One region of the Bounagaea algeriensis genome, then DNA from elsewhere that is predicted to be linked to it. Evidence: riboswitches for the same ligand, from Rfam matches in the RefSeq annotation. Region 1 holds a riboswitch; each other region holds the start of a gene.
The links. Region 1 has a riboswitch for glycine ahead of gcvP (aminomethyl-transferring glycine dehydrogenase). Riboswitches for the same ligand answer to the same signal wherever they lie in the genome.
Positions count from the first base shown of each region.

Region 1 (9,851 bases):
GCCGTCCTCGTCGATGTAGCCGCCGTCGCCCGTGGCGTAGTAGCCCGGATAGCTCGCCAGGTACGACGCGCGGAAGCGCTCGTCATCGCCCCACAGCGTCGGTGCCGTGCCCGGTGGCAGCGGCAGCCGCAGGCACAGCGCCCCCTCGGTGCCCGCGGGCACCTCCGCACCGGACTCGTCGAGCACCCGCACGTCGTAGCCCGGCAGCGGGACCGTGGGCGATCCGGCCTTGATCGGCATCGGTTCGAGCCCGCGCGGGTTGGCGCAGATCGGCCAGCCCGTCTCGGTCTGCCACCAGTGGTCGACCACCGGCACGCGCACCTTCTCGCAGGCCCAGTGGTACGTCTCCGGGTCGAGGCGTTCACCGGCGAGGAAGAGGCTGCGCAGACTGGACAGGTCGTAGTTCCGGATCAGTTCGGCGTCCGGGTCCGCCTTGCGGATCGCCCGGAACGCCGTCGGCGCGGTGAACAGCACCTGCACGCCGTGGTCGGCGATGACTCGCCAGAACGCGCCCGCGTCCGGGGTCCCCACCGGCTTGCCCTCGTAGAGCACCGTGGTCGCCCCGACCAGCAGCGGCGCGTAGACGATGTAGGAGTGGCCCACGACCCACCCCACGTCGGAAGCAGTCCAGAACACGTCGCCGGGATGGATGTCGTAGACGTTCGGCAGCGACCAGACCAGCGCCACCGCGTGCCCGCCGTTGTCCCGGACCATGCCCTTCGGCCGGCCCGTGGTGCCCGAGGTGTGCAGCACGTACAGCGGGTCGGTGGCCGCCACCGGAACGCACTCGGCCGGTTCGGCCTGCCGCAGGGCCTCCTCCCAGTCCAGCTCGCGCGGCCCCGGATCGGCCGGGCACTGCGGGCGCTGCACGAGCAGCACGCGGTCCGGCTGGTGCGTCGTCCGGCTCAGCGCCTCGTCCACGATGGGTTTGTACGGCACCACCCGCTGCGGTTCGATCCCGCACGAACCGGCGATGATCACTTTCGGCTGCGCGTCCTCGATGCGCGCGGCCAGCTCGTCCGGGGCGAACCCGCCGAAGACCACCGAGTGCACCGCCCCGATCCGCGCGCAGGCGAGCATCGCCACGATCGCCTCGGGGATCATCGGCAGGTAGAGCACGACGCGGTCGCCGTGGCCCACTCCCCGCTCGCGCAGCGCGCCCGCGCACCGCGCGACCCGGTCGAGCAGCTCGCGGTAGGTCCAGGTCTCCGACGCCGCGGTGACCGGCGAATCCCACACCACCGCGGGCTGGTCGCCGCGGCCGTCGCGGACGTGCCGGTCGACGGCGTTGAAGCAGGTGTTCATCCGCCCGTCGGGGAACCAGCGGTAGAACGGCGGGTTCTCGTCGTCGAGCGCCCGCGTCGGCGCGGCGTCCCAGTCGATCGCCCGGGCCGCGCGCAGCCAGAAGAGTTCGGGGGCGTGCAGGCTTTCACGGTGCAGATCGGCATAACCCGCCATCGACAACCTCCGCGGGACGGTGGGAACGGATGCCCGTGTCCTACCGCACACCTGCGGGTAATGCCAGGGGTGTCGGCCTGTCCGCCGGGGCGCCACCACGTCCGCCACCGGCAGTGCCGGTGGCGGGGCTCCGGTCGGCCGTTCGGCGCGGCTGTTCGGCCCGGCGCTCGCGTGAGCGGCGCCGTGATCGCGTTCGGCGACGCGCAGTGACCGCACGGCGACTGGGCGTGTCGGTGGCGCGACACGCGGCGGCGGACTCCGCACAATCGGCGGTGGGATGCCCGCGGGTGTTCCGCGACAGGCCGGCACCGCACGGGAGTGCGGTCTCGGCGCCGCGACTTTCGCCGGTGAGTACGGACGGGAGGTTTCCGCAATGACAGGTGACGGAGCCCGCGACGCCTCCGGGAGCCACGGGAGCGAGGTCGACGAGAGCGGGGTCGCCGACGACCTACCCACTGCGCTGTACAGCGTGGTGTGGAGCCACGGGCACGCCTACGTGCTCGAGAGGCTGAGCGGAGCCCGTTGGGCGGGTGTCGACGACCGCGGTCGGCCGTGCTTCCTCACCGATGCCGACCTGCGGCGCCGCGGGTTCACCGTGCAGCGGGCCCGCGCGGCCTGACGGCGCTGATTCGGTCCCGCTGATCCGACCGCATCGAACCCGGCCGCATCGAACCCGGCCGCACGGATCCCGGGCGGCGTGGTGCGGGATGGCGCGGCCGGGGCTGCGCATCGGCGGGGCCGATGCGCACGGCGGTCCATTCCCCTCGCGGTCGCACTGGGCACCTCGGTCCCGCGCCGGGGTGGCGGGCCGCATGTGCGATCCTCATCGGGGCAGACGTCGTACCGGCGTGCTCGGTACCGGCGGCGGCGCGACACAGGGGGAGGCACGTGGTGCACGACGCGGACAGCACCACGAACGGCACCGCGCGAGAGCCTGCTGAGCAACCGGAGGGATCGACGAACGGTTCCACCGGCTCCGGTGACCGGGCGGACGGCGCCAGCGCTGCCTCCGACGAGGGCGTGCCGATCGAACCCGGCATCGAACGGATGCGCGAGGTCGCCGTCGGCCTCTGGCACGACCCGTGGTTCACCGTGCCGAACCTGCTCAGCGCGATCCGCCTGGGCGGAGTGCCGCTGTTCCTGTGGCTGCTGCTCGGCCCGCAGGCGGATCTGCTGGCACTGCTCGTCCTCATCGCCAGCGGCATCACCGACTGGCTCGACGGGAAGCTCGCGCGGTGGCTCGGGCAGTACAGCCGTCTCGGTGAAGTCCTCGACCCGGTGGCGGACCGGCTCTACATCGTCGCGACCCTGGTCGCCTTCGTGCTGCGCGACATCGTCCCCTGGTGGATCGCCGCAGTGCTCGTCGGGCGGGACGTGGTGCTGGCGCTGTGCGTTCCGGTGCTGCGCTTCTGCGGATTCCAGCCGCCGGATGTGCACTACCTGGGCAAGGCGGCCACGTTCTGCCTGATGTACGCCTTCCCGATGCTGTTGCTGGTGCAGGGGGACTTCGCGGCCAGCGAGGTGCTGCGGCCCATCGCGTACGCGCTGACCTGCTGGGGCGGAGTGCTGTACTTCTGGGCCGGTGTGCTCTACCTGGGGCAGGTGGTCGCCGCGGTGCGCCAGGCCGCGCGCGCTGTGCGCGGGTGACGCATGATGTGCGACGGCGCCGGCGCGGCCGCGCCGACGCAACTGCACCGTGTTGCGGGGCTGCACCGGCGCGCAATACGCTGCCCGCCGCCGGATGATCTGGGATTCCGGCCGGTGCCGGGCTGGACAGCGATCCCGAGCAGGAAGGCGGACCAGTGGCCTCGGAGGAGATCAGGTACACCCAGGAGCACGAGTGGGTGCGCCGCACCGGCGCGGACACCGTGCGCGTGGGCATCACCGAGTACGCGCAGCAGCAACTCGGTGACGTCGTGTTCGTGCAGGCGCCGGACGTGGACGAGGGCGTCGAAGCCGGCGGGACGATGGGCGAGGTCGAGTCGACCAAGAGCGTGTCGGACCTCTACGCCCCGGTCAGCGGGGTCGTCACCGCCCGCAACGAGGCGCTGCAGGACCAACCCGAGCTGGTCAACAGCGACCCCTTCGAACAGGGCTGGATCGTTGAGCTGCGCCTGGCGGACGCCGCCGAGTGGGACGGGCTGCTGGATGCCGAGGCCTACCAGCGGTTGATCGAGCAGGAATGATCGCGCCGCCCCGCGCGTTGATCAAGGCGAACACCGGGAGTCCCACGTACTGGAGCTGGTGCGGGCGCGGTACGTTGGAATCTCGTTGGCACGATCTATCCGCGTAGAGGAGAGCTCAGGTGAGCCAGAACAGCGGCTCCGGTGACGTCCCACCGGAGCAGTCACCGGAGACCACCTCGGTCTTCAAGCCCTTCCTCTCGGAGCAGGACGGCACCGAGAGCGCCCCTCAGGCCGAGTCCGCGGGGTCGGGGGTCGACGCGCTGCCGGCCGGGTCGGCGCTGCTGGTGGTGAAGCGCGGTCCGAACGCGGGTTCGCGGTTCCTGCTGGATCGGGAGACCACCAGCGCGGGACGGCACCCGGACAGCGACATCTTCCTCGACGACGTCACGGTGTCCCGCCGGCACGCCGAGTTCCGGCGCGAGGGAAACGACTTCGTCGTCGTCGACGTGGGCAGCCTCAACGGCACCTACGTCAACCGGGAACCGGTGGACACGTCGGTGCTGGCCAACGGTGACGAGGTGCAGGTCGGCAAGTTCCGGCTGGTGTTCCTGACGGGGCCCGCCGACGGGGGCCAGAACGCGCGCTGAGCGGCAGCGGGCCTGCGCGCGGGGCGGCACAGACGGACGTCCGATGCGGGGTCGCCGCGCAGCGGCGCGGCGCGGTCGGCGTTCGCAGCGGAGCCCGGTCGCGCGGCGGTGCGGGTCGACGGTGCTGCCGTCGGCCCCGGAAACCGCGGCTGTCCGCCGAGAGGTGGGCGCTGCGGCTGATCCGCGTCTACCGTCGGGGCGGGCGCGGTGGATGACGGACAGCTGGGCGCGTCCGCCGTATCGCGGGTAGCGTCGGAAGCGTCGGTGCGCGATCCTCGACGGGATATCACGCTTCGGCGCGCTGGAGGAGGCGATGTGACGATGAGCAGCGAGATGCGCGTCGTCGGCGTGCGCGTGGAACTACCGGCCAACCAGCCGATCCTGTTGCTGCGGGAGACGGAGGGTGAGCGGTACCTGCCGATTTGGATCGGCTCGGTGGAGGCGACCGCCATCGCGCTGGAGCAGCAGGGTGTGCGGCCGGCGCGTCCGCTGACGCACGATCTGCTCAAGGACGTGATCGGCGCCCTGGGGCGTGAGGTCGAGCAGATCCGGATCACGGACCTGCAGGAGGGGACGTTCTTCGCCGAACTCGTCTTCGACGGGGACGTGCGGGTGTCGGCGCGGCCGAGCGATTCGGTGGCTCTGGCCCTGCGCGCCGGGGTCTCCATCCACGCCGATGAGACGGTCCTGGATGAGGCCGGTCTGATCATCCCGGACGAGCAGGAAGACGAAGTGGAGAAGTTCCGCGAGTTCCTGGATTCGGTTTCGCCGGAGGACTTCCGCGGCGCGGACACGTGAACCGCGCGGAACTGGTTGCGGCGCGACGGGGCCCTCGGCACGGTCGAGGGCCCCGTTGTCGTGCGCGGTCGTCGTGCGCCGGGGCTGTCGTGCGCGGCGGGTCCTCGTGCGCGCCGGGGAGCGGGCCGGGAGGACTCGAGGCGGGCGGGGACGTCCACCCGTTGTTGATCTTCTTCGGCGCGGCCCGCGCGTCGCGTTGACCGCCCTCACCCGGGGGCCTACTGTCGAATTGCGCGAATCGCTCCGGTGCCGTTTTCGCTGGCAGTCGCGGGGTCACCAGGATGGTGGGCGGGAGCCGATTCGCCGAACGCACCGGACCGGATTCGTCGGCAGCGTGCCGGACGAGGGGAGGCAGGCGTGGTCGAGCAAGCGCCCGAGCGGGGTTCCGCAGGGGGAGGGGACGAGTCGCCGGATGCGCCGTCCACTGGGATCGCTGCGACCGGTGCGCCCCCGGCGGTCGACGGGGGCGGTGCGGCCGAGCCGTCCGCGCACCGGGCCGGCGAGACGCTGCCGGCGGACTCGGTCTCCGACGAGCTCGTCGGGTACCGGGGAGCGGCGGCCTGCCAGATCGCGGGCATCACGTACCGCCAATTGGACTACTGGGCGCGGACGAAGCTGGTGGGGCCGTCGATCCGCAGTGCCACCGGCTCGGGATCGCAGCGCCTCTACTCGTTCAAGGACATCCTCGTGCTCAAGGTGGTCAAGCGGCTGCTGGACACGGGAGTGTCGCTGCACAACATCCGGCTGGCCGTGGACCACCTGCGCAGCAGGGGAGTGCGCGACCTGGCGGGGCTCACGCTGTTCAGCGACGGAACCACCGTCTACGAGTGCACGTCCCCGGAAGAGGTCGTCGACCTGCTGCAGGGCGGGCAGGGCGTCTTCGGCATCGCCGTCAGCGGGGCGATGCGCGAGATCACCGGCACGATCCACGAGTTCCCCGCCGAACGTGCCGATGGCGCGCTGATCGAACCGGTCGAGGAGGACGAACTCTCCCGCAGGCGGCGGGACCGGCGCACCGGGTGAGCTTGACGTCAAGCAGGTGTGCGTCAGCCGACAGCCCCTCGGGCACGAGCGCCTGATCGGGTACGCTACGCACTATCACCGACCCCGTGCGGGAGAGTTCGGCTCGAGCGATCGAGTCGGCGCCGAAGGAGCAAATCTCCCCATCAACCTCTCAGGCCACTGGACCGCGCGGGCGAGATGCCTCTGGAAAGAGGGTGCGGCGACGGCGGCGCACCCCGCCGACGGTGCAAGTCCGGCCGGAGCGCCGGGCGAAGCTCTCAGGCGTTCGCGCAGCGGACAGTGACAGAGGGGGAGAGTCGGCAGCACGCTGGTGTTGCCGCCCCCTTGTTCGCCGCGAAGATTGAGGTTGGGCGATGACCGACGTGACCCACGACCGCATTCCGCTCGCCGCGTTGGAGCACGGGACCCCGTTCGCCGATCGACACGTCGGACCGACGCCGGCGGAACTCGCCCGGATGCTCGACGTGGTGGGGGTCGGTTCCCTCGAGGAACTGGCCAACAAAGCCGTGCCCGGCGGAATCCATGAACAGGACCTGCAGCTCGAGCTGCCGGAACCGGCCACGGAACCGCAGGCGCTCGAGGAGCTGCGCGGTCTCGCGCAGCGCTGCACCTCGCGCACCCAGATGATCGGGCTCGGCTACTACGACACGATCACCCCCGGGGTGATCCTGCGCAACGTGCTGGAGAACCCCGCCTGGTACACGGCCTACACCGCCTACCAGCCGGAGATATCGCAGGGACGGCTGGAAGCCCTGCTGAACTTCCAGACGATGGTCTCGGACCTGACCGGGGTGCCGGTCTCCAACGCCTCCATGCTGGACGAGTCCACCGCGGCCGCCGAGGGCATGACCCTCGTGCGGCGTGGCGGCAAGGCCAAGTCGCCGCGGTTCGTCGTCGATGCCGACACGCTGCCGCAGACCGTGGAAATCCTGCGCACCCGTGCGGAACCGCTCGGCATCGAGCTGGATGTCGCCGACCTGTCGCAGGGCGCGAGCGGGCTGCCGGACGGCGAGTTCTTCGGCGCGTTGTTGGCCTACCCGGGCGCTTCCGGCGCCGTGCGGGACCAGCAGGACGTCATCGCGGAGATCCACCGGCGCGGGGCGATGGCCGTGGTCGCCGCCGACCTGCTGGCACTGACGCTGCTGCGCGCTCCCGGCGAGATCGGCGCCGACGTCGTCGTCGGCAACACCCAGCGCTTCGGCGTGCCGCTCGGGTTCGGCGGCCCGCACGCCGGGTACATGGCCGTGCGCAAGGGCTTGGAGCGGCAGTTGCCGGGGCGCCTGGTCGGCGTCAGCGTCGACACGGACGGCAACCAGGCCTACCGGCTGGCGTTGCAGACCCGCGAGCAGCACATCCGCCGCGAGAAGGCCACGAGCAACATCTGCACCGCGCAGGTGCTGCTGGCGGTCATGGCGGGCATGTACGCCGTTTACCACGGACCGACGGGCCTGCGGAACATCGCCGCCCGGGTGAACCGGATGGCGTCCGTGCTGGCCGCCCGCCTGCGCCAGGGCGGGATCGGGATCGTCGAGGACGCCTTCTTCGACACGGTGCTGGCCCGCGTGCCCGGCCGCGCCGACGAGGTCGTGGCCGCCGCACGCGCGGAAGGTGTCAACCTGCGCAAGGCCGATGCCGACCACGTGGGCATCGCCTGCGACGAGAAGACGACCCGCCAGGACCTGCGCAGCGTGTGCGCCGCGTTCGGGCTCACCACCGGTCTCGACGAGCTCGACCGGTTGGACGCCGAGACGGCGGACGCCCTGCCGCATCCGCTCGAGCGCACCTCCGAGTACCTGACGCATCCGGTGTTCCACCGGCACCAGTCGGAGACCTCGCTGCTGCGCTACCTGCGGGAGCTCTCGGACAAGGACGTCGCGCTGGACCGCAGCATGATCCCGCTGGGCTCGTGCACGATGAAGCTCAACGCCACCACCGAGATGGAGCCGGTCACCTGGCCCGAGTTCGGCGGTCTGCACCCGTTCGCGCCCGCGGAGGACGCCGAGGGGATGCTGCGCATCGTCGATGACCTGCAGCGTTGGTTGGCCGACATCACCGGCTACGACGCGGTGAGCGTGCAACCCAACGCGGGCAGCCAGGGCGAGTTCGCCGGCCTGCTGGCCATCCGCGCCTACCAGCGGCAGCGCGGCCAGGAGCAGCGGGACGTCTGCCTGATCCCGGCCAGCGCGCACGGCACGAACGCCGCCAGCGCCACCATGGCCGGTCTGCGCGTGGTGGTCGTGCGCTGCGACGAAGCTGGCAACATCGAGATGGAGCACCTGCGGGAGCTCGCGGCCGAGCACGCTGCGGACCTCGCCGCGATCATGATCACCTACCCGTCCACGCACGGCGTGTACGAGGACACCGTGCGGGAGGTGTGCGATCTCGTCCACGAGGCAGGCGGCCAGGTCTACGTCGACGGGGCGAACCTCAACGCCCTCATCGGGTTGGCTCGGATGGGCGAGTTCGGTGCGGACGTCTCCCACCTGAACCTGCACAAGACGTTCTGCATCCCGCACGGGGGCGGCGGTCCCGGCGTGGGGCCGATCGGGGTGCGCGAGCACCTCGCCCCGTTCCTGCCGAACCACCCGCTGCAGCCGCAGGCCGGCCCGGAGACGGGAATCGGCCCGATCAGCGAAACCCCGTGGGGGAGCGCGTCGATCCTGCCGATCTCCTGGGCGTACGTGCGGATGATGGGTGCCGACGGGCTGCGCCGGGCCACGCTGACCGCGGTGGCGGCGGCGAACTACGTGGCGCGGCGCTTGGACCACTACTTCCCGGTGCTCTACACCGGCAAGGACGGGTACGTGGCCCACGAGTGCATCCTCGACCTGCGGCAGATCAGCAAGAGCAGCGGCATCTCGGTGGAAGACGTGGCCAAGCGGCTCGCCGACTACGGCATCCACGCGCCGACCATGTCCTTCCCGGTCAACGGCACGCTCATGGTGGAGCCGACCGAGAGCGAGAACCTCGAGGAACTCGACCGGTTCTGCGAAGCCATGATCCAGGTCCGCGCCGAGATCGACAAGGTCGTCGCCGGTCAGTGGCCCGCCGAGGACAACCCGCTGGTGCACGCGCCGCACACCGCCGCCTCGCTGGCCGGTGACTGGCCGCACGCCTACGCCCGGCAGGAGGCGGCCTATCCGATGGGCACGAACGTGACCTCCAAGGTCTGGCCCGCGGTGCGCCGCGTCGACGGGGCGCGGGGGGACCGCCACCTGGTCTGCTCGTGCCCGCCGCTGTCGGCCTACGAGAGCTGACGCGCCCGCGGGGCGCGTGCAGGCGGTTGTCCAGGGATTCCGCGCACGCGTCCCGCCCCGGCGGGTGATCCCGGATTCCTCCGCGCGGACGATTTGCGTGCGGCACGCGGAGCATGCCACGGTTGCTCCTTCACGTGACGGCTCCGATAGGAATGGGGCGAATCATGCTCACCATCAGTGAGAGTGCCGCGGAGGTCATCAAGCTGGTCCTGATCGGCGGTGACTCTCCGGAAGGCTCCGGGCTGCGCATCGCGGCCAGCGGCGAGGGTTTGCAGGCCGCGGTCGCGAACGAGCCCGAAGCCCAGGACCAGGTGGTCGAGCGGGAGGGGGTCCGGGTCTTCCTGGAACAGCACGCTGCTTCCGTGCTCTCGGACAAGACGCTCGACGCGGAACGCGACGACAACGGTGAGCTGAGCCTGGCCGTCCGCGAGGACTGACACCACTGACGTCACCGGCCGTCGGCGGCGTGTTGCCGCCGGCAGCGCCGCCGACGGCCTCCCCGCACCGGCCCGCCACCGCGCACCCCGTCCGGGGCGCGATGT
Region 1 covers NZ_CM137102.1:1,751,105-1,760,955, forward strand. Annotated here, with positions in the region: gene ACVGV2_RS07895 (propionyl-CoA synthetase) at 1-1,458, opposite strand, end outside; gene ACVGV2_RS07900 (hypothetical protein) at 1,832-2,077, shown strand; gene ACVGV2_RS07905 (CDP-alcohol phosphatidyltransferase family protein) at 2,506-3,105, shown strand; gene gcvH (glycine cleavage system protein GcvH) at 3,261-3,644, shown strand; gene garA (glycogen accumulation regulator GarA) at 3,764-4,231, shown strand; gene ACVGV2_RS07920 (bifunctional nuclease family protein) at 4,553-5,029, shown strand; gene ACVGV2_RS07925 (MerR family transcriptional regulator) at 5,537-6,052, shown strand; glycine riboswitch at 6,132-6,229, shown strand; glycine riboswitch at 6,230-6,342, shown strand; gene gcvP (aminomethyl-transferring glycine dehydrogenase) at 6,406-9,309, shown strand; gene ACVGV2_RS07935 (HesB/YadR/YfhF-family protein) at 9,474-9,746, shown strand.

Region 2 (9,851 bases), 2.0 Mb from region 1:
AGGGGCAGGCTGCCGTCGTCCAACTGCACGGTCTCGTAGGCGATGCCGGTGACGCCTGCGCTGAGCACCGCCCGGGTGAGCTCCGCCGAAGCGGCCAAGTGCAGGTAGGTGAACAACACCTGCTCGCGCCGCAGGTGCGGGTACTCCTGCGGGACCGGCTCCTTGACCTTGAGGACGAGCTCGCCCTCGCCCCACACGTCCTCGTGCTGCCGCAGCACTTTCGCGCCCGCGGCCAGGTAGTCCTCGTCCGGGATCGACGAGCCCGCGCCCGCTTCGGTCTCCACGAAGACCTCGTGCCCGCGGGTGGTCAGCTCGTGCACGCCCGCGGGGGTGAGCGCGACCCGGTACTCGTTGTTCTTGATCTCGCGCGGTACAGCGATGCGCACGGTCGGTCCTTTCCCTCGGTGTCGCGTGTCACGATCCGCCAGCCCCGCCGGGCGACGCATCGTTCCCGCACGATGAGCATGCCCGCTGCTGTTTGTCCTGTCAGCACAAAACAGCTGCGCAGCCCCGGCGCATGCCTGATCGGACGGCCGCGGAACCGGTGGGCTGCTCGCCGGCTTCCCGCGAGTCAGTCGTGCTGGGCCCACTGCCCGGCCAGCAGCTGGACGAGCAGTGCCGACCGCACGTCCGGATCGTCCAGGTCGAGCTGCAGGAGCTCGTCGATCCGCCGCATCCGGTACCGGAACGTGTTCGGATGCACCCGCAGTTCGCGGCTGGCGCGCCGCGGCTCCGCCGGATGCCGCAGGCAGGCGTGCAGCGTGGCCACGTAGTCCGAACCGTGCCGGCGGTCGTGCTCGCGCAGCGCCGCGAGCGACCCCAGCTCGCCCACCCCCGCGTCCGTGGCCGCCCCGGCCATCCGCGAGAGCACCAGCGCCGGCCAGTGCTCCTCGTACACCGCCACCCGCGCACGGGTGAGCCCGCTGCGGGACAGCCCCACCAGTTCGTCGGCCTGCCCGCGGGAGGTGGAGAGATCGGCGACCCCGAGGGCCGTGCCCACGCCGATGAGCGGACGCGGCTCGATGTCCCAGCCGGCCAACGTCTCCCGCAGCATGCGCCACCCGCCGGGACCGGAACGCTCCGGTACCACCGCGTACAGCAGGTTGCCGATCTCCGTGACCAGCGGGTGCGGCCCGACCCCGCGGGTGACCCACTCCCAGAGGCTCAACCGGTGCCCGGCGTCCGGCCCTTCCTGCGCGGGCACCTCGATCGCCACCACGCGGTGCGGCTCGTTGGACACGGCCAGCTCCGCCGTCGCCGCGCGCCACCCCTCACCGCCCTGCAGCAGCAGGCGCACCTGCTCGGCCGAGCGCTGCCGCTCCGCGTCGGCCACCGCGCGCCAGCGCAGCAGGCGCAGCGCCACGAGCGGGGCGGTGTCGGCGAAGGCGGTGGCGCGCTGCTCGGAGACCTCCTCCGGCACGACCGCCCACATCGACCCCAGCAGTTCACCGCCCATCCGGATGGGCACCACCAGACGCGGCAGCGTGCCGTCCTGCTGGGCGGGCACGAACACGGCCGAGCCGGACTTGCTCAACTGCCGGAACGTGCCGCGGGCGCGGAACTTGGCGAGCACCTCGTCCGGCTGGCGCCGTCCCATGATCGTCGAGACGCGCGCCGGGTCGATCCGGTCCTGCCGCGCCGAGTGCGCCAGCACCTGCGAATGCGCGTCCTCGATCGTGACCGGCGCGTCGACGACGTCGGCGACCGCATCGGCCACGCGGAACAGATCGCCCAGACCCGGCAACCCGGTGAACGCGCGCGCCTCGCCGGCGACCGCAGGGGCGTCCGGCTCCTCCCGGCCGCCGGTTTCGGCCAGCGCGGCGCGCACGAGCCACACCAGCTGCGCCCACGACGTGCCGGGCAGCACCTCCACGAGCGCGAGCCCGGCCTCCTGCGCGGCCGTGCGCACCGCCTCGTCCCCGGGCCACGGCGTCTTGCACAGCAAGCCGGCCGCGCCCCGCTCGGCGCACTCGGTGACGAGCCCGACCACCTCGCCGCGGTCGTGGCACGCCACGCCGAGAACCAGATCACCCCCGGTGATCGTGATGTCGGCCTCAGCGATGACGACGTCGCGCACGCACGGGGACGCGTCCGGCAGGACCGCCGCACGCAGCAGCGTCGGGCCCACCCGCTGCACGAGCGCGGAGAGTTCCAACATGAGCTGCCTCACTGGAGCGGCGGATCGAAAGCGAGGTGGGCGTGTTGACAGCCCGCCGCCTCCGTTTATGGTGACCACACCGACAATCGCACAAGCCGAGGATCCCGAGCGGGAGAGACCCCGAGCGCCCCCTGGGCGCCGGGGCGCCGAAGGAGCAAGACTCCCCGCAAACTCTCAGGCCCCATGACCGCTCGGGGAAGGTGACTCTGGAAAGCCGGCATCACCGCTGATGCCGCACCCACGGTGCAAGCCGCGCACGCGGCGAAGCTCTCAGGTTCCGCAACAGAGGGGGAGGCCCATCCCGGGCAGGCGGCTGCGCACTGACCACGGCCTGCCCAGACGACGAACGGACGGAGCCTCCCGACATGACGTTGCCGAGCGAACTGCACTACACCGAAGAGCACGAATGGCTCTCCGATTCCGGTGAGGTCACCCGGGTCGGCATCACCGAGCACGCCGCCGACGCCCTCGGCGACATCGTCTACGTCCAGCTGCCCGAGGTGGGCGAGCGGATCGAGGCCGGGCAGTCCTGCGGCGAGCTCGAGTCCACGAAATCGGTCAGCGACCTCTACGCGCCGGCGACCGGCGAGGTCACCGCCGTCAACGAGGCCGTGGTCGACGATCCGGCGATCGTCAACTCGGACCCGTACGGTCAGGGGTGGCTCATGGAGGTGCGCGTCACCGAGATGGGCAAGGTGCTCACCTCGGAGGAGTACCAGCAGCTCATCGGGTAGATCTTGAGACGACCCGGGCGGACGGTGCTCGACCGGCCACCGTCTGCCCGGGATCCACGAGCCACCGGCCGCCGGTGCACCGTTCCGCCCGCGTCCACCGCGGTGCCGCTGCACGGGAAGGACCAGTGCGACACCGCGGCTGCTGCGACCGGGCGCGGTCCCGCGGCCCGACAGCACAACAGGGGGACCGATCAATGGCGATCAGCGTCTTCGACCTCTTCTCCGTGGGAATCGGACCGTCGAGTTCGCACACCGTCGGCCCGATGCGCGCTGCGCGCATGTTCACCGAACGTCTCGAGCGGGACGGCGCCCTGCCCGCGGTCGCACAGGTGCGAGCCGAGCTGTTCGGCTCGCTCGGCGCCACCGGAGCCGGCCACGGCAGCCCGAACGCCGTGCTGCTCGGACTGGAGGGCAACGCTCCCGAAACGGTCGACCCGGCCGTCGGCGACGAGCGCGCGGCGGAAATCCGGAGCAGCGGCAGCCTGCGGCTGGCCGGCACCCGCGAGATCCCGTTCCAAGTGGACCGCGACCTCGTGCTGCACCGGAAGGAATCGCTGCCGGTGCACCCCAACGGCATGCGGTTCACCGCCACCGACCCCTCCGGTGCGGAGCTGGCCAGTGCCGACTACTACTCCGTGGGCGGCGGTTTCGTCGTCGACGAGCAGGCCAGCGGCACCGACCGCATCGCCGCGGACGCGACGGCCGTGCCCCTGCCGTTCCACAGCGGTGAGCAGCTGCTGCACACGGCCGTCGAGCTGGGCCTGCCGATCAGCGAAGTGATGCGCGCCAACGAGATGTCCTGGCGCAGTCCGGACGCGGTGCGCGAAGGCCTGCTGCACATCTGGCACGTGATGCGCGAGTGCGTCGACAACGGGTGCCGCGCCACCGGCCACCTGCCCGGCGGGCTGAAGGTGCGTCGCCGCGCGGCCGACCTGCGGGCGAAACTGTCCGATGAGGACGACTCGACGGAGTGGGTCGGGTTGTACGCGCTGGCGGTCAACGAGGAGAACGCCGCCGGCGGTCGCGTGGTGACCGCGCCGACCAACGGCGCCGCCGGGATCGTGCCCGCCGTGCTGCACTACTACGCGCGGTTCGTCCGCGGCGCCGACGAGGACGGCATCGTGCGCTTCCTGCTCACCGCGGGCGCCATAGGCGCGTTGTTCAAGGAGAACGCGTCGATCTCCGGTGCCGAGGTGGGCTGCCAGGGCGAGGTCGGCTCGGCCTGCTCCATGGCCGCCGCCGGGCTCACCGAAGTCCTCGGCGGAACCCCGGGGCAGGTGGAGAACGCCGCCGAGATCGCGGTCGAGCACAACCTCGGGCTGACCTGCGATCCGATCGGCGGGCTGGTGCAGATCCCGTGCATCGAGCGCAACGCGGTCGCCTCGGTCAAGGCGATCACGGCGGCGCGCATGGCGCTGCGCGGCAACGGTACCCACTTCGTGTCCCTGGACAAGGCGATCAAGACGATGCGCAACACCGGGCGCGACATGAAGGACAAGTACAAGGAGACGGCGCGGGGCGGCCTGGCGGTCAACGTCATCGAGTGCTGATCCGGCCGCGCGGATTCGCGGAGGTCTCACTGCGTGCGATACCGACGAGCGCCCGAAGCTCCTCGCGCTAACCTGTCACCGGTGTCGTCACGTCGTGAAAGAGAACCCAGTTGATGAGTGACTCCCAGCCGTCTCCGGCATCGGGCACCGATCGTGCGGAGGCCCCCTCTTCCGACCTCGCAGTCGAAGGTCAGGGGAGGGGGCCCCTGCACTCGCTGCTCAACGGGATCCGCGTGCTCGAGGCCTTCTCCGTCAGCGAACCGATGCTGGGGGTGAGCGAGATCGCTCGCCGGGTCGAGCTGCACAAGAGCACGGCCTCTCGCGTCCTGGCCACGTTGCAGCAAGCCGATCTCGTCGAGCGCGACGCCAACAGCGGCAGGTACCGGCTGGGTCTGGGCATCATCGGCCTCGCGGGGCCGCTGCTGGCGCACCTCGACGTCCGCAGCGTCACGTATTCCGCGCTCGACGAGCTCGTCGAGCTCACCGGTGAGACCGCCGCGCTCAGCGTCTGGAGCGGTCACGAATCCATAGTCGTCGAGCAGATCCCCAGTCCGAAGCAGGTCAAGCACACCACGCCGCTCGGGACGCGGTTCTCGAAGATCGCGAGCGCCACGGTGCAGGTGTTCCTCGCCGAGCAGAACGAGCCGGAGGTCCGGCGGCTGATCCGGCACGGTCTGCTGTCCGCCACCACCGGAACGGAAGACGACGTCGCGCACCTGCTGGAGCGCCTGGCCACCATCCACGAGCGCGGCTACGCGCTCAATGACGGGGAGACCGATCCCGAGGAGTTGTCCGTGGCAGCGCCGATCCGGGATCACCGTTCGACCGCGGTTGCCGCGGTGCTCCTCTCGGTGCCCCGTTCGCGGTCGAACGCGTTCCTGATCGACGACTACGTCCGCCGCGTGTGCGAGGTGGCCCAGAACGTCTCGGCGCGCCTCGGCGCGGGGCGCGGTTAGGCGTCTGGGAGAGCCTGGAGGTGGGCTGCCGCGGACGGATCCGCGGCAGCCCACGCGGGTTGCGGGTTACGACGAGGTGTGCTGCGCGGTCCGCCGCTCCCGTTCCCGGGCGGTCGCGGCGGTGTCCACGGTCATCGTGCGCGGGTCGAGCACCACGCCGTAGTCGCGCTGGGCGCGCTCGATCGTGGTGAGTTCGTCGAGGACGTCCTCGCGCACCTGCTCGGCGTCGCGGCTGCACGGGTCGCCGTAGCCGCCCGAGTTCGGCACCGTGATCTCCACGCAGTCCCCGGCCTTGAGCTGCCGGGCGTTCACCTTGGACGGCCACTGCTCCTCGTCGGGCTCACCGGGGTTCTTGACCAGTGAAGCGTTCATTCCGTCCTGCCCGCCGAAAACGCCCCACGGCACGTCCGATTCGTGGCGCTCACCTTCGCAGGTCACGACCGTGTCGGTGAGGAACCGGTTGACCCGCACCACTCCGACGCCGCCGCGCGTGCGGCCGGCCGCGCACGGGTCGTCGCGCAGCTCGTAGCGGTCGGTCCGCATCGGGTACCGCCATTCCAGTTCCTCGATCGGGTTGTTGCGGGTGTTGGCGATCAGGCAGTCCACCGAGTCGAGGCCGTCGCGCTCCGGCCGCCCGCCGTAGGAGCCTTCGTTGACCTCGAGGTACACCCAGTACTCGCCGGCGGACTCGTCCCACCCGGAGTAGGACATGAAGTGCAGGTGGGCCGAGTTGCCGGCGGTGATCTGCTCCGGCAGGACCGGTGACAGCGCTCGCAGCGCCAGGTCCACGGCTCGCTGTACCTGGCAGAAGCGGGCGAAGCAAGCTCGCGGGTACCGCGGGTTGAAGATGGTTCCTTCCGGTGCTGTGACGTTGACCGGACGCAGCATGCCCTCGTTCTGCGGAACGAACGTCGAGTGCCCCACTTCGTCCAGGAAGATCATCCGCGTGATGAAGGCGAACGCGGACATCGTCGTCCCGTCGAAGGGGCAGTTGTAGGCGGTGGGCACTTCGGGGCTCGAGCCGGTGAGGTCGTAGGTGATCTCGTCGCCCTCCACGATGACCTTCACCTTGACCGGGAGCTTCTCGCCGTGGTTCACGCCGTCGTCGTCGAGGTAGCCGGTGTCGGTCTCGTAAACGCCGTCGGGCACCTTGGCGATCTCGGCCCGCAACATGCGTTCCGAATAGGACAGCCACGACGTGCTCGCTTCGAGCACCGTGTCCTTGCCGTACCGCCCGATGAGCGTGAGGTAGCGACGCTTGGCCAGGTCGCAAGCGGCCATCATGGCCTCGATGTCGCCCGCGTTCTGGGTGGGCGTGCGGGTGTTGCTCAGGATGTGCTGCAGCAGCCGTTCCTGCCGCACGCCCTGATCGCTGATCTTCACGGCGCGGAAGATCTGCCCCTCCGCCTGGTTGTCCACCAGGTCGATCGCCAGGCCCGGGTAGGCGCCGCCGATGTCGAGCAGCTGTCCGGACGCGCCGGCGAAGCCGACGCACTCGCCGTCCCAGAAGATCGGGGTGACCACGGCGACGTCGGGGGAGTGGGTGGCGCCCATGTAGGGGTCGTTGTGCAGGATGACGTCGCCTTCGCGGATCTCGTCCCCGAGCTCCTCGATGACCCCGCGCACGATCTTCGGCATCGCGCCCATGAACATCGGCGTGGAGTCCGACTCGGCCAGCACGTTCCCGTGCGCGTCGAAGATGCCCGCTCCCAGGTCCTCGGACTCGCGGATGATGGAGGAGTACGCCATCCGGAACAGCACGCTGGCCATTTCCTTGGCGATGGACGCGAAGGCCCCGCCGACGACGCGCATCAAGATCGGGGCCGCCAGGTCGTCGCCGTCCGCGGCGTGCTCCCCGTGCTCGGCTTGCTCCCCGTGCTCGGCGTCCGCGGTCCGGTCGCGCGTGGGGCAGGCGAGGACGATGTTCCCGTACGCATCGATCGATGCGGTGAACTGCGGTGGCACCACGGTCGTCGTGTCGTACTGCTCGATCACCGCGGGTCCGGTGATTTCGTGCCCGGTCGTGAGGTGATCGCGGTCGTAGAACGGGGTGGGGTGCGGCACCGCGTGCCCGCCCTGGTCGAAAACGACGTCGCGGCGGTCGAACTCGGCGGAACCCACGGGCTGCTCCGTGGCCGGCCACCTCGGCGGTTCGAGCGGTTCGATCTTGCCGATGCCGACCACGCGGATGTTGATCAGCTCGACCTCGGCCCCTGCGAACCGGTGACCGTACTCGGCCTCGTGCGCCTCGTGGAAAGCCTGCTGCAGACGGGCGACCCAGGAGTCATCGATGTCCCCGTCCGGAACCTCGAACCGGATCTCGTAACCCTGCCCCGCGCAGCGGCAGTCGGCCAACCACTGCACGACGCGTTGGCCCGCGGGCACGCCGTCTTGGTCGAGCTGCTCGATCGCTTGCTCGGTGAGCTCGCGGTAGCGCCGCTGCAGCCTGGCGTGCTCCACGGTGCTCACGGTGTGCCGCTCCGTGGCGACGAACTCGTGCTTGTGATCGGTGGCCAGCAGGCCGGTGGCCGCGATGATCCCCGGGTTCGCCGGGACCAGCACGCGGGGGATGTCGAGCTCATCGGCGATCTCCGCGGCGAACAGCGGTCCGGCGCCGCCGCCGGCGACCAGCGTGAACTCCCGCGGGTCGTAACCGCGGCGCACCGAACTGAGCTCGATGGCCTGGGTCATGCCGAACTTCTGCACCTGCACGGCGCCCAGGGCGGCTTCCTCGACCGACATGCCCAGTTGGTCGGCGAGGTGCGAAACGGCTTCGCGGGCCGCCGAGGTGTCCAGGCGCATCCCACCGCCGGCCAGGCCGCGGTCCGGCCGCATGCGGCCGAGCACCACTTGCGCGTCGGTGGCGGTGGGCTCCACGCCACCGCGTCCGTAGCAGGCGGGGCCGGGGACGGCGCCCGCGGACTGGGGGCCGACGCGGAAGACTCCTCCCTCGTCGATGTGCGCCAGGGAACCGCCGCCGGCACCGATCGTGTCGATGTCCACCATCGGCACCATGGCCTGGTAGTCACCGACCTTCGTGTCGAGCAGGTGCCGCATCCGCATCTCGCCGTCCACCGCGACGCCGATGTCGGCCGATGTGCCCCCGATGTCGAGGGTGACGACGTTGTCGCTCTGCGCCAGCGCTCCCGCCCAGATACCGCCGGTGAGCCCGGCGACGGGCCCGGACATCAGCAGGTTGACCGGGTGCTCCACGGCGGTGTCGAGCGGGACCATGCCGCCGGAGGACTGCATGATCAGGACTTCGTGCTCGAAGCCGCGGTTCGCCAGCTCGGAGGCCAGGTGCCGCAGGTAGGACGAGACCCGCGGCCCGACGTAGGCGTTCAGGGCCGTGGTGGAGAACCGTTCGAACTCGCGGTACAGCGGGACGACCTCGCTGGAGATCGACAGGTAGCAGTTCGGGTGCTCCTCGAGGACGATCTCCTTGACGCGGCGCTCGTGGGCGTCGTTGAGGTAGGAGTGGAGCAGGCACACGGCGATGGCTTCCACCCCCGCGTCGCGGAGGTGGCGCACCTCGTCCCGCACCTCCTGCTCGTCCAGGGAGGTGAGGACCTTGCCGTCCGGGGCGGTCACGCGCTCGGCGACCGTCACCCGGTTCCGGCGCTTGACCAGCGGCTGGGACTGCCACGCCAGGTCCTGCTGCAGCGAGAAGTTGTGCGGCTTCTTGTGGCGGCCGATGTGCAGGATGTCGCGGAAGCCTTCGGTCGTGATGAGCCCCACCTCGGCACCGGTGTGCGTCAGGGCGATGTTCGTGGCCACGGTCGTGCCGTGCAGCAGTTGGTCAATCTCGTCGAGTCGCACACCCGCCTTCTCGCAGAGCGCGGTGAGCCCGTCGAGCACCGCGCGCGAGGGGTCTTCCGGGGTCGAGGCGACCTTCTCCACGACGACGCTGCCGGAGCTCTCATCGAGGAAGTACAGGTCGGTGAACGTGCCACCGACGTCAACGCCAATTCGCTTCATGAAGCCATCTCCTTGCCACCGGTCGGGGATGCGCGGGCGGGTTCCCGCCACGGCCTCGCCCTGGCTGGTGCGGGCGAGAGCACCCGCACCGGAATTCCATGCCGTCGATGCGAATGAAGGGCAACGTAGATGCCACATCAGCAACGGTCAACAGCGACTGAGGTTCCTCGCGGTTGCTCGTTCGTGTAGTTCCACCCAGCAGTTCCTGGGTGCGGGGTGCGGTAGCGGGCACTTCGAAACGGGGTTATGAGATCTGTCGCTGCACGCTTACGCGTCGTTGTGCTGCAAAAACCGTGTCGCCGAGGAACAGCGCGGAGCTCGGGCTTCGAGTGGGCGCTGTGTCGCGCCCAACACGTTCGTCGTGAAGGATATGGCAACGCTGTTGCGTATTTGGCGACACTGAGTCAGGCTCTTGAGTACGGGCGCCGGCCGGTGGCCGAGCGCTCCGAGATTTCCACGGCCCTCGTGGTGCCAG
Region 2 covers NZ_CM137102.1:3,726,154-3,736,004, reverse strand. Annotated here, with positions in the region: gene ald (alanine dehydrogenase) at 1-386, opposite strand, end outside; gene ACVGV2_RS16985 (helix-turn-helix domain-containing protein) at 572-2,158, opposite strand; glycine riboswitch at 2,258-2,358, shown strand; glycine riboswitch at 2,363-2,446, shown strand; gene gcvH (glycine cleavage system protein GcvH) at 2,524-2,892, shown strand; gene ACVGV2_RS16975 (L-serine ammonia-lyase) at 3,087-4,442, shown strand; gene ACVGV2_RS16970 (IclR family transcriptional regulator) at 4,556-5,398, shown strand; gene ACVGV2_RS16965 (hydantoinase B/oxoprolinase family protein) at 5,465-9,376, opposite strand.
Region 2: it holds a riboswitch for glycine, as region 1 does, so the genes downstream of both, gcvH (glycine cleavage system protein GcvH) here and gcvP (aminomethyl-transferring glycine dehydrogenase) in region 1, are expected to answer to the same signal.

Region 3 (9,851 bases), 1.5 Mb from region 1:
ACCGCCTTGCCGGCGATGACGTGCTCCAACGGGCCGCCCTGCTGACCGGGGAACACCGCCGAGTTGAACTTCTTGGCGAACTCCGCATCGGCCGAGAGGATCACTCCGCCGCGCGGGCCACCCAGCGTCTTGTGCGTGGTGGTGGTGACCACGTGCGCGTGCGGCACCGGATTGGGGTGCAGCCCCGCCGCGACCAGCCCGGCGAAGTGCGCCATGTCCACCAGCAGGTACGCCCCGACCTCATCGGCGATCGCGCGGAAAGCGGCGAAGTCCAACTGGCGCGGGTACGCCGACCACCCGGCGATGATCATCCGCGGCTGGTTCTCCCGCGCCAGCCGGGCCACCTCGTCCATGTCCACGCGGTGCTCGGACTCGTCGACGTGGTACGGCACAACGTTGTAGAGCTTGCCGGAGAAGTTGATCCGCATGCCGTGGGTGAGGTGCCCACCGTGGGCCAGATCCAGCCCCATGATCGTATCGCCCGGCGACAGCAGCGCGAACATCGCCGAAGCGTTGGCCTGCGCCCCCGAGTGCGGCTGCACGTTCGCGAACGACGCGCCGAACAGCTCCTTGGCCCGGTCGATCGCCAACTGCTCGACGACGTCGACGTGCTCGCAGCCGCCGTAGTAGCGCTTGCCCGGATAGCCCTCGGCGTACTTGTTCGTCAGCACCGACCCCTGAGCCTCCAGCACCGACCGCGATGCGAAGTTCTCCGAGGCGATCATCTCCAACGTGTTCTGCTGCCGCCCCAGCTCGGAACCGACCGCTGCGGCCACCTCCGGATCCACCGCAGCAAGCTGGTCGTTGAACAGGTCCGGTGTGGACATTTGGTGTTGCCTCCTGATTTCTGTCTGCGACGGCCCTGCGGACCTCTGGTCGAACGGCGCTGTTGTTAGTTGCCGCGGCGGTAGAACGGCAGTTCCACCACCTCCACCGGCAGCGACTTGCCGCGCGCGTCCACGTTCAGCGCGGTGCCCGGTTGGCTGTGCGCGCGGTCCACGTAGGCCATCGCGATCGGGTGCCCCAATGTGGGGGAGGGCGCACCGCTGGTGACCTCGCCGATCTCGTTGCCTTCGGGGTCGAGCACGGAGTACCCGTGTCGCGGCGCGCGCCGCTGGTCGGTGCTCAGGCCCACCAACGTCCGGTCGGTGGGGCCTTTGGCGACCTTCGCCAGCGCGGCCTTGCCCACGAAGTCATCGGGTTTGTCGAGTTTGACCACCCGGCCGAGATTGGCGTGGTACGGCGTCAACTCGACGCTGAGCTCATTGCCGTACAACGGCATACCCGCTTCCAGCCGCAACGTGTCCCGGCAGGACAGTCCGGCGGGCTTGAGGTCGTAGCCCGCGCCGGCCTCGGTGAGCGCCTGCCAGATCGACTCGGCGTCCTCCGGCGCGGTGAACAGTTCGAAACCGTCCTCGCCGGTGTATCCGGTGCGGGCGAGCATGATCTCGCAGCCCGCCACGGTGGCGTAGTACCCGGCGAAGTACTTGACGGTCGACAGGTCGGTTTCGGTCAGCGGGGCGAGGATCGCAGCCGCGTTCGGCCCCTGCAGCGCGATGAGCGCGTAGCGGTGCGAGTAGTCGTGGAATTCGGCCTCGAACCCGGAGGTGCGCTCGGCCAGTGCCGCGGAGACGGTGCCGGCGTTGGCGGCGTTGGCGACGACGAGGTACTCGTCCTCGCGCAGCCGGTAGACGATGATGTCGTCGAGCACGCCGCCGTCGTGGTTGCAGATCATCGTGTAGCGCGCGCGGCCGGGCGTGATCGCCGAGGCGTGGGCCAGCAGGGCGTAGTCCAAGGCCTCCGCGGCCTGCGGCCCGCGGATGTGGAGCTCGCCCATGTGCGAGAGGTCGAACAGCCCGGCGCTGCCCCGCACCGCGTTGTGCTCGGCGGTGTCGCCGGAGTACCGGACCGGCATCTGCCAGCCGGCGAAGTCGGTGAACGTCGCGCCCAGCTCCTCGTGGATCCGGTGCAGGGGCGTCTGCCTCGGTGACGTCATCGTGTCTGGACTCCTCCTGGGGGCGGCGCCGGTCGGCGGTCGCGGGTCCGAAACTGCGCAATCGGATCCTGCCAGCGTAATCGGACCGCTGCGTTCGCCACCTGCGCGGTCGTACGCACGTCGGGCGGTCTCCCCTGGAGTCATGGGCCTGAGAGTTTCACCGTCGTCGACGGCTTGCACCGTGGGCGAGAAGCGGTCCGCTCCTGCTTTCCTCCCGTTGCGCCTCGTGCCGTGCGGTAGGTGGTGCCTGAGAGTTTGCTGGGGAGTGCTTGCTCCTTCGGCGTCCCGACGGGCCGGGAGCTCTCCCGCACGGAGTCAACGGCGCGGTGTTCGGTTGTGGACCAGCTGCCCGGGCGTTGCCTGGACAGGTTGCCCCCCGGGCAGGTTGTTCTCTGGACAGAGCGTGACGCTACGGAGGACCCCGCGGGCAGTCAACCACAACGCGAGGCTGATCTCACTCGGTTGCGCGCGGAGGTCGGCGCGGGTGCTGCGGTGCCGACACCGCGTCCTCGGGCGTCGTCGCGGCGAGGGTGCGGTAGACCTCACGCAGCCCGTCGATGAGGGCCCCGAGGGCGAGCTCGAAGCTGTCCGCGTCGATCTCTGTGTGCTGCGGCAGCAGGTGGGCGCGGTCGAGGTGCGGGAATCGCTCGTCGTAGATGCTCGCGTCGGCGGGGAAGCCCTCGGCGAACGAGGCCATGGCCGAGCCGACGACGAGGTACTTCGTCGACGCGCCGATCATCGTCGCGTACCGCTGCGGCCAGCCGGCCCGCACGAGCCCGCCGTGCACCCGGTCGGCGCGGCGCAACGCGTTCTCCCGGTGGGCCGGGCCGGAGGCCAGGAACGGCACGAGGTTGGGGTGGGCGCGCAGGGCGGCGCGGTAGGACCGCGCCCACGTGCGCAGGCCGGTGGGCCAGTCGGTCTCGAAGTCGGAGACGTCGACCTGGGTCATGACCTCGTCGGAGATCGTGTGCAGCAGGTCGTCCTTGTTCGGCACGTGGTTGTACAGCGACGCCGCGCGGACGTCGAGGCGTTCGGCCAGGCGGCGCATGGACAGCGCCTCGAGCCCTTCGGCGTCGATGATCTCGAGGCCGACCCGGGCGATGCGTTCGGTCGTCAGGAGGGGACGGCTCGGACGGGGCACGGTTTCTCCACGTTGCTGGCCTGGGGGAACGCCTCTTGCGAGGGCGGTTCGAGGGACTCTAGGCTGCCATAAAACTAACGTTGTTAGTTAGTACGTCACACGGAAGGGCAGGTCAATGGTCGACTTCTCGTTGTCCGACACCGAGCGCGACGTGCGCGACTGGGTGCGCCGTTTCGTCCAGCGCGAGCTCATGCCGCTGGAGCAGCAAGTGCTGGACCGGGAACGCGCCGGTGCGCGGGGACTGACCAAGCAGGAGCAGGCCGACCTCCAGAACAAGGCGCGCGAGGCGGGGTTCTGGGGCGTGCAGACCCCCGAGGAGTACGGCGGGATGGACCTGCCGGCCGTGCTGACGGCGCTGATCCAGATCGAGCTGGGACGGACGTTCGTGCCGTTCCAGTTCGGCGGCGACGCGGACAACATCCTCTACCACGGCAACGAGGAGCAGAAGCGGCGCTACCTGCTGCCCACCATCGAAGGCACCCGGAAGTCCTGCTTCGCCATCACCGAGCCCGGCGCCGGGTCCGACGCGAAGAACATCCGCACCACCGCCCGCAAGGACGGCGACGAGTGGGTGATCAACGGCGAGAAGACCTTCATCACCGGCGGCATCGACGCCGACTTCGCCATGGTCTTCGCCGTCACCGACAAGTCCAAGGGCGCCGACGGCGGGGTGACCTGCTTCCTCGTCGACCGCGACATGGGTTGGACCTCGGAACCCATCGACATCATGGGCGAGTGGGAGCGTCAACCCGCCTCGCTGGTGTTCGACGACGTGCGCGTTCCCGAGGAGAACGTGCTCGGCGAGATCGGCCAGGGCTTTTCGCTGGCCATGCAGTGGATCGGCCGCGGCCGCTACATGCTGCCCGCGCACGCGCTCGGTGCCTGCGAACGGCTCGTCGAGATGGCCGCCGACTACGCCAACAACCGCCAGACCTTCGGCGCGCCCATCGCCGACCGCCAGGCCATCCAGTGGATGATCGCCGACTCGGCCGTGGAGATCGAAGCGCTGCGGTGGCTCGTGCTGCAGGCCGCCTGGCAGGTCGACCAGGGGATGGACTCGCGGCACGCGCAGTCCATGGCCAAGCTCTACGGCGGGACGCGGGCCAACGAGATCGTCGACCGCGTGATGCAGATCCACGGCGGCATGGGCTACACCCGCGAGCTGCCGGTGGAACGCTGGTTCCGCGACCTGCGCCTGCTGCGCATCTTCGAGGGCACCGACGAGATCCAGCGCCGCACCATCGCCCGCAACGTCCTCAAGGGGCACCACTCGGTCAGCGGAGTGCTCGGCTGAGTCCCCGCCGAGGCGGTGTCGCCCCGCCGAACTCCTCGGTAGGCTGGACAGCGCCTGATCCCCAGGCGACGCGCCGGTCATCACTTCGACGGACAGGCCGCGCGCTGAGGACCGACCAGGAGCGGACATGTCGCTGATGAAGAAGATCGCCGCTTTCGCCAGCAGCCCGCAGGGGCGCCGGATGATGCGGCAGGCGAAGAAGTACGCCCAGGACCCCAAGACCCGGGCGAAGATCGACGAGGCGAAGAACAAGCTGCTCAAGGGCAGCAAGTCCAGCCGGTGATCCGGTCCCGGTGATCCGGTCGATGAGACCCGGCCGGTGACGCCCAGCGGTGACATCGGTCGGTGACATCCCGGCCGGTGACGCCCAGCGGCCCGCCGTCCCCCGCGGACCGGCGGGCCGCTTTCACGTGCGGCCGGAGGGCACGGCCACGTGCGGCCGGAGGGCACGGCGTGTCGTGGTCGCGGCCGGTCCGCGCTGCAGAACCCGTTGGACCTCGTCGTCCGCCTCGTCCCGCCACTGTCCCGCCACTGCAGCAGCTGCTCGACGCCTCGCCCACCTCCATCGCGCGGGCACGTCGGTGTCGCTGATGAGCGCAACGCCCGGCGTCGGCGGCAACGGTTCCGGCATCCACCTCGGAAAGGAGCACCACCCGTGCGACTGAGCGGCAAGACGGCGATCGTCACCGGCGGGGCCGGCGGCATCGGGCGCGGCATCTGCGCTGCCCTCGTCGCCGAAGGCGCCGACCTCGTGCTCGTCGACATCGATGAGCACGCCGCCGCCGCGACCGCCCGCGAGCTCACCGAAACCGGCCCCGCGGCAGAGGAGCAGGTCACCTTCCTCGCCCGCGACATCAGCCGGTCCGAATCCGCCGACGACGTGCTCGCCGCCGCCGTGGATTCCTTCGGCGGTGTGGACGTGCTGGTCAACAACGCCCACGCCTCCCGGCAGGCCCCCGTTCTCGAGCACACCGCGGAGATGTTCGAGCTCTCCTTCAACAGCGGCTTCTTCGCCACCTACCACTTGATGCGGGCGTGCCACCCGCACCTGGCCGAGCGCGGCGGCAGCGTCGTCAACTTCGCCTCCGGTGCAGGGTTGAACGGGCAGCCCGACCAGGCGTCCTACGCAGCCGCCAAGGAAGCCATCCGGGGGTTCAGCCGGGTCGCGGCCCACGAGTGGGCCGGCGACGGGATCCGCGTCAACCTCGTTTCCCCCATCGCCCGCACTCCGGGGGTCGATGCCTGGGCGCAGACCCACCCCGAGCAGTACGAGCAGGTGTCCAGCGGTATCCCCCTGGGCAGGATGGGCGATCCCGAGCGCGACATCGCGCCCGTCGTGGTCTTCCTCGCCAGCGACGACAGCCGCTACATTACCGGGCAGACCCTGATGGCCGACGGTGGCTCGATCATGCTGCGGTGACCGCGGTTGCAGGCCGCGCCTCTGGGCACGCCCCGCGCCACCGCAGTAGGGTGCGCCGTGTTCGCGCAGCCGTGCTGGAGGGTGGCCGATGCCGAGGGCGTACGTGGTGGGCACGTTCGACACCAAGGGGGAAGACCTGCGCTACGTGGCGGGTCTGCTGGCCCCGCACTGCGCCGTGACCACCGTCGACGTCAGCACCGGATCGGCGGAGGCGAGCGCGGCGGAGGTCTCCGCCGAGCAGGTCGCCGCGCACCACCCCGACGGGACGGCGGCGGTGTTCACATCGGACCGCGGTGCGGCCGTGTCCGCCATGGCCGTCGCCTTCGAACGCTTCCTGGCGCAGCAGCCGGCGGACGGTGTGCTCGGACTCGGCGGTTCCGGCGGCACCGCGCTGATCAGCCGCGGTCTGCGCGCTCTCCCCGTGGGCGTGCCCAAGATGATCGTGTCCACAGTGGCCTCCGGTGACACTTCGGCCTATGTGGACTCCTCCGACCTCGTGCTGCTGCCCTCGGTAACCGACATCGCCGGGCTGAACCGCATCTCCCGCCGCGTGCTCGGCAACGCCGCGCACGCCCTGCTCGGCTCGCTGACGCACGACATCCCGGACACCGGCCACCGACCCGCGCTCGCGCTGAGCATGTTCGGCGTGACGACCCCGTGCGTGACCGCCGTCGCCGACAGGATGCGCACCACGCACGACCCGCTGGTCTTCCACGCCACCGGAACGGGCGGGCGCGCCATGGAGAAGCTCGTCGACGACGGTTACGTCGAGGCGGTCGTGGACATCACCACCACCGAGATCGCCGATCTGCTCGTCGGCGGGGTGATGAGCGCGGGCGAACAGCGGCTCGACGCGATCGCGCGCACCCGGGTGCCCTACGTCGGTTCGTGCGGCGCGCTGGACATGGTGAACTTCGGAGCCGTCGGCACCGTGCCGGAGAGGTTCCGCGGGCGGTTGCTGTACGAGCACAACCCGCAGGTGACGTTGATGCGCACCACTGCCGAGGAGTGCGAGCGCATCGGCGAGTTCCTCGCCCGCAAGATCAACGCCTGCGCCGGGCCCGTGCGGTTCCTGCTGCCCGCGGGCGGGGTGTCGCTGCTGGACGCCCCCGGTGCCGCGTTTCGCGATCCGACCGCCGACGAGCGGCTGTTCGACGCGATCGAGCGGAACGTGCACGGGGCCGAGCGGGTGCGGCGCGTGCCGCACAACATCAACGACGCGGAGTTCGCCGACGCCGTGGTGGCCGCGGCGGAGGAAGTGGGCATCAGCACCGCTGCGCGGTCGCGGTGACGGTGTTCGCAGTGACGCGGGGACGTACCGGTTCGCACACGATGGTGGAGGTCCGATGACGAAGCGCTTCGAACGTTCGGAACTGCTGTCCCGGCTGCGCGGCAAGGTCGACCGGGGTGAACCGGTCATCGGTGGCGGAGCGGGCACCGGCCTGTCCGCCAAGGCCGAGGAGAGCGGCGGGATCGATCTGATCGTGCTGTACAACTCGGGGCGCTACCGCATGGCCGGGCGCGGTTCGCTGGCCGGGCTGCTGGCCTACGGCAACGCCAACGACGTCGTCGTGGAAATGGCGGCGGAAGTGCTGCCGGTCGTGCGGAACACGCCCGTGCTCGCCGGCGTCAACGGCACCGACCCGTTCCTCATGCCCGAGCGGTTCCTCGGCCGGCTCGCCGATCTCGGCTTCTCCGGCGTGCAGAACTTCCCCACGGTGGGGCTCATCGACGGCACGTTCCGGGCGAACCTCGAAGAGACCGGCATGAGCTACGAGCGCGAAGTCGAGCTCATCGCCGCCGCGCACGAAGCCGACCTGCTGACCACGCCGTACGTGTTCTCCGCCGCGGACGCGCGCAGGATGACCCGGGCCGGCGCCGACGTCATCGTCTGCCACATGGGGCTGACCACCGGTGGCAGCATCGGCGCGGAGACCGCCCGCACCCTCGACGACTGCGTCGCCGACATCGACGCCTTCGCGCACGCGGCCCGGCAGGTGCGCGAGGACGTGCTCGTGCTCTGCCACGGCGGCCCGATCTCCGCACCGGCCGACGCCGAGTACGTGCTGTCGGAGACCAGCGGTTGCCACGGCTTCTTCGGCGCCTCGAGCATGGAACGACTGCCCACGGAGAAGGCGATCGCGGAGACGACCCGGGCCTTCACCCGCAGCAGCGGCGAATAGCGCCGCAACGATCCGAGGAGGAGATAGCATGCCGCGGTCCTACGCCAGTACCACCGTCGAGGCTCCGGCCGATGCGGTGTGGCGGGTGGTGCGCGACTTCGACGGGCTGCCGCAGTGGCACCCGGGAATCGCGACCAGCAGCATCGAGGGCGGTCGTCCCGCCGACGCGGTCGGCTGCGTCCGCTACCTGACCATGCCCGACGAGTCCGTCGTCCGGGAACAGCTCGTGGATCTCGACGACGTGGCCCGCTCCTACAGCTACGAGATCCTCGAGGGTCCGTTCCCCGTGCGGAAGTACCGCGCGACCGTCCGCGTCATCCCCGTCACGGCCGACGACACCTCGTTCGTCGAGTGGTACGCGGACTACGACGCCGACGCGGCCGACGAGGCGCAGCTCGACAAGACCTTCAGCCGCGGCGTGTTCGGGGCGGGGCTGAAAGCCCTGCGCACGCACTTCGAACGGTGACGTGCGCTGCCCGGGCCCGGCTTGCCCGCCGCGACCGCTGGTAGCCGGGCCCGGGCACCGGTCATACGCCGAGCACCAGGTGGGCCATGAAGAAGTAGATGATCAGCCCCGTCGCGTCGACCAGCGTGGTCACCAGCGGAGCGGAGACGACCGCCGGGTCGATGCCGACGCGTTTGGCCAGCAGCGGCATGGCCGCCCCGACCATGGCCGCCCACGTGCAGATGACCACGATGGACAGTGCCACGGTGAGGGTGACCTGGAACCCCACCAGTAACGTGCCGATGCCCAGGCCGACGGTGGCGAGCATGACGCCGAGCAGCACGCCCACCCGGCATTCGCGCCAGACCACCCGCAGCACGTCGCCGGTGCGCAACTGGCCCACGGCCAGCGCGCGGACGGTGGCGGTGGCCGCCTGCGCTCCCGCGTTGCCGCCGGTGCCGGTCAGCAGCGGGATGAACAGCGCCAAGGCGGTCACTTGCGCCAACGTCGCCTCGAAGAACTGCATCACGTTGACGGTGAGCGTGGCGGCCACCAGCAGCAGCAACAGCCACGCGATGCGCGAACGGGCGATCTGGAACACGCTGGCGGCCACGTAGTGGCCCTGCCACGGCGTGGTCGCCGACTGCCGCACGAAGTCCTCGGTTTCGGCCGATTCCAGCACTTCCATGGCGTCATCGATGGTGAGCAGACCGACCACGCGCTGTTCACTATCGACAACGGGAAGGGCCAGCAGGTTCGACTCGCGCATCACGCGCGCGGCGTTCTCGGCGTCGTCGGTGGCGGCGGCGGACACCGGCTCCTCGTCGAGCAGTTCCTGCAGCGGGCGCCCGGGGGCGCTGAGCACCAGGTCCCGGAGGCTGACCACGCTGAGCAGGCGGCGTTCGTCGTCGACCACGGGCAGGGTGTAGACGGTTTCGGCGCTGAGGCCTTTGCCGCGGACGACGTCCAGGGCCTGGCCGGCGGTGAGGTCGTGGCGGACGATCACCACTTCCGGGCTCATGTACCGGCCGACCGAGCCTTCCGGGTAGCCGAGCATTTCGGCGGTGGTGTCGCGTTCCCGTTGGCTGAGCCCGGCGAGGACGCGCTGGGCCACCTTGGCGGGGACTTCGCCGAGCAGCCGCACCCGGTCATCGGGATCCATGGCCTCGACGAGTTCGCGGAAGGCGTGGTCGCGCAGGCCGTCGAGGATCTTCTGCTGCGCGATCGGGTCGAGTTCCTCGAAGACCTCGATGGCCTCGTCCTTGCTCAGCAGGCGGAACAGCAGCACCGCCTCGACCTCGCCCTGCCGACCGATCTCGTCGGCGATCTCATAGGGCCTCCGTTCGGAAATCCAGTGCTGCATCCCCGCGAT
Region 3 covers NZ_CM137102.1:3,283,406-3,293,256, reverse strand. Annotated here, with positions in the region: gene glyA (serine hydroxymethyltransferase) at 1-827, opposite strand, end outside; gene gcvT (glycine cleavage system aminomethyltransferase GcvT) at 893-1,996, opposite strand; glycine riboswitch at 2,124-2,220, opposite strand; glycine riboswitch at 2,221-2,314, opposite strand; gene ACVGV2_RS14985 (TetR/AcrR family transcriptional regulator) at 2,451-3,137, opposite strand; gene ACVGV2_RS14980 (acyl-CoA dehydrogenase family protein) at 3,253-4,431, shown strand; gene ACVGV2_RS14975 (hypothetical protein) at 4,559-4,714, shown strand; gene ACVGV2_RS14970 (SDR family NAD(P)-dependent oxidoreductase) at 5,087-5,851, shown strand; gene ACVGV2_RS14965 (Tm-1-like ATP-binding domain-containing protein) at 5,940-7,142, shown strand; gene ACVGV2_RS14960 (phosphoenolpyruvate hydrolase family protein) at 7,198-8,034, shown strand; gene ACVGV2_RS14955 (SRPBCC family protein) at 8,063-8,500, shown strand; gene mgtE (magnesium transporter) at 8,562-9,851, opposite strand, start outside.
Region 3: it holds a riboswitch for glycine, as region 1 does, so the genes downstream of both, gcvT (glycine cleavage system aminomethyltransferase GcvT) here and gcvP (aminomethyl-transferring glycine dehydrogenase) in region 1, are expected to answer to the same signal.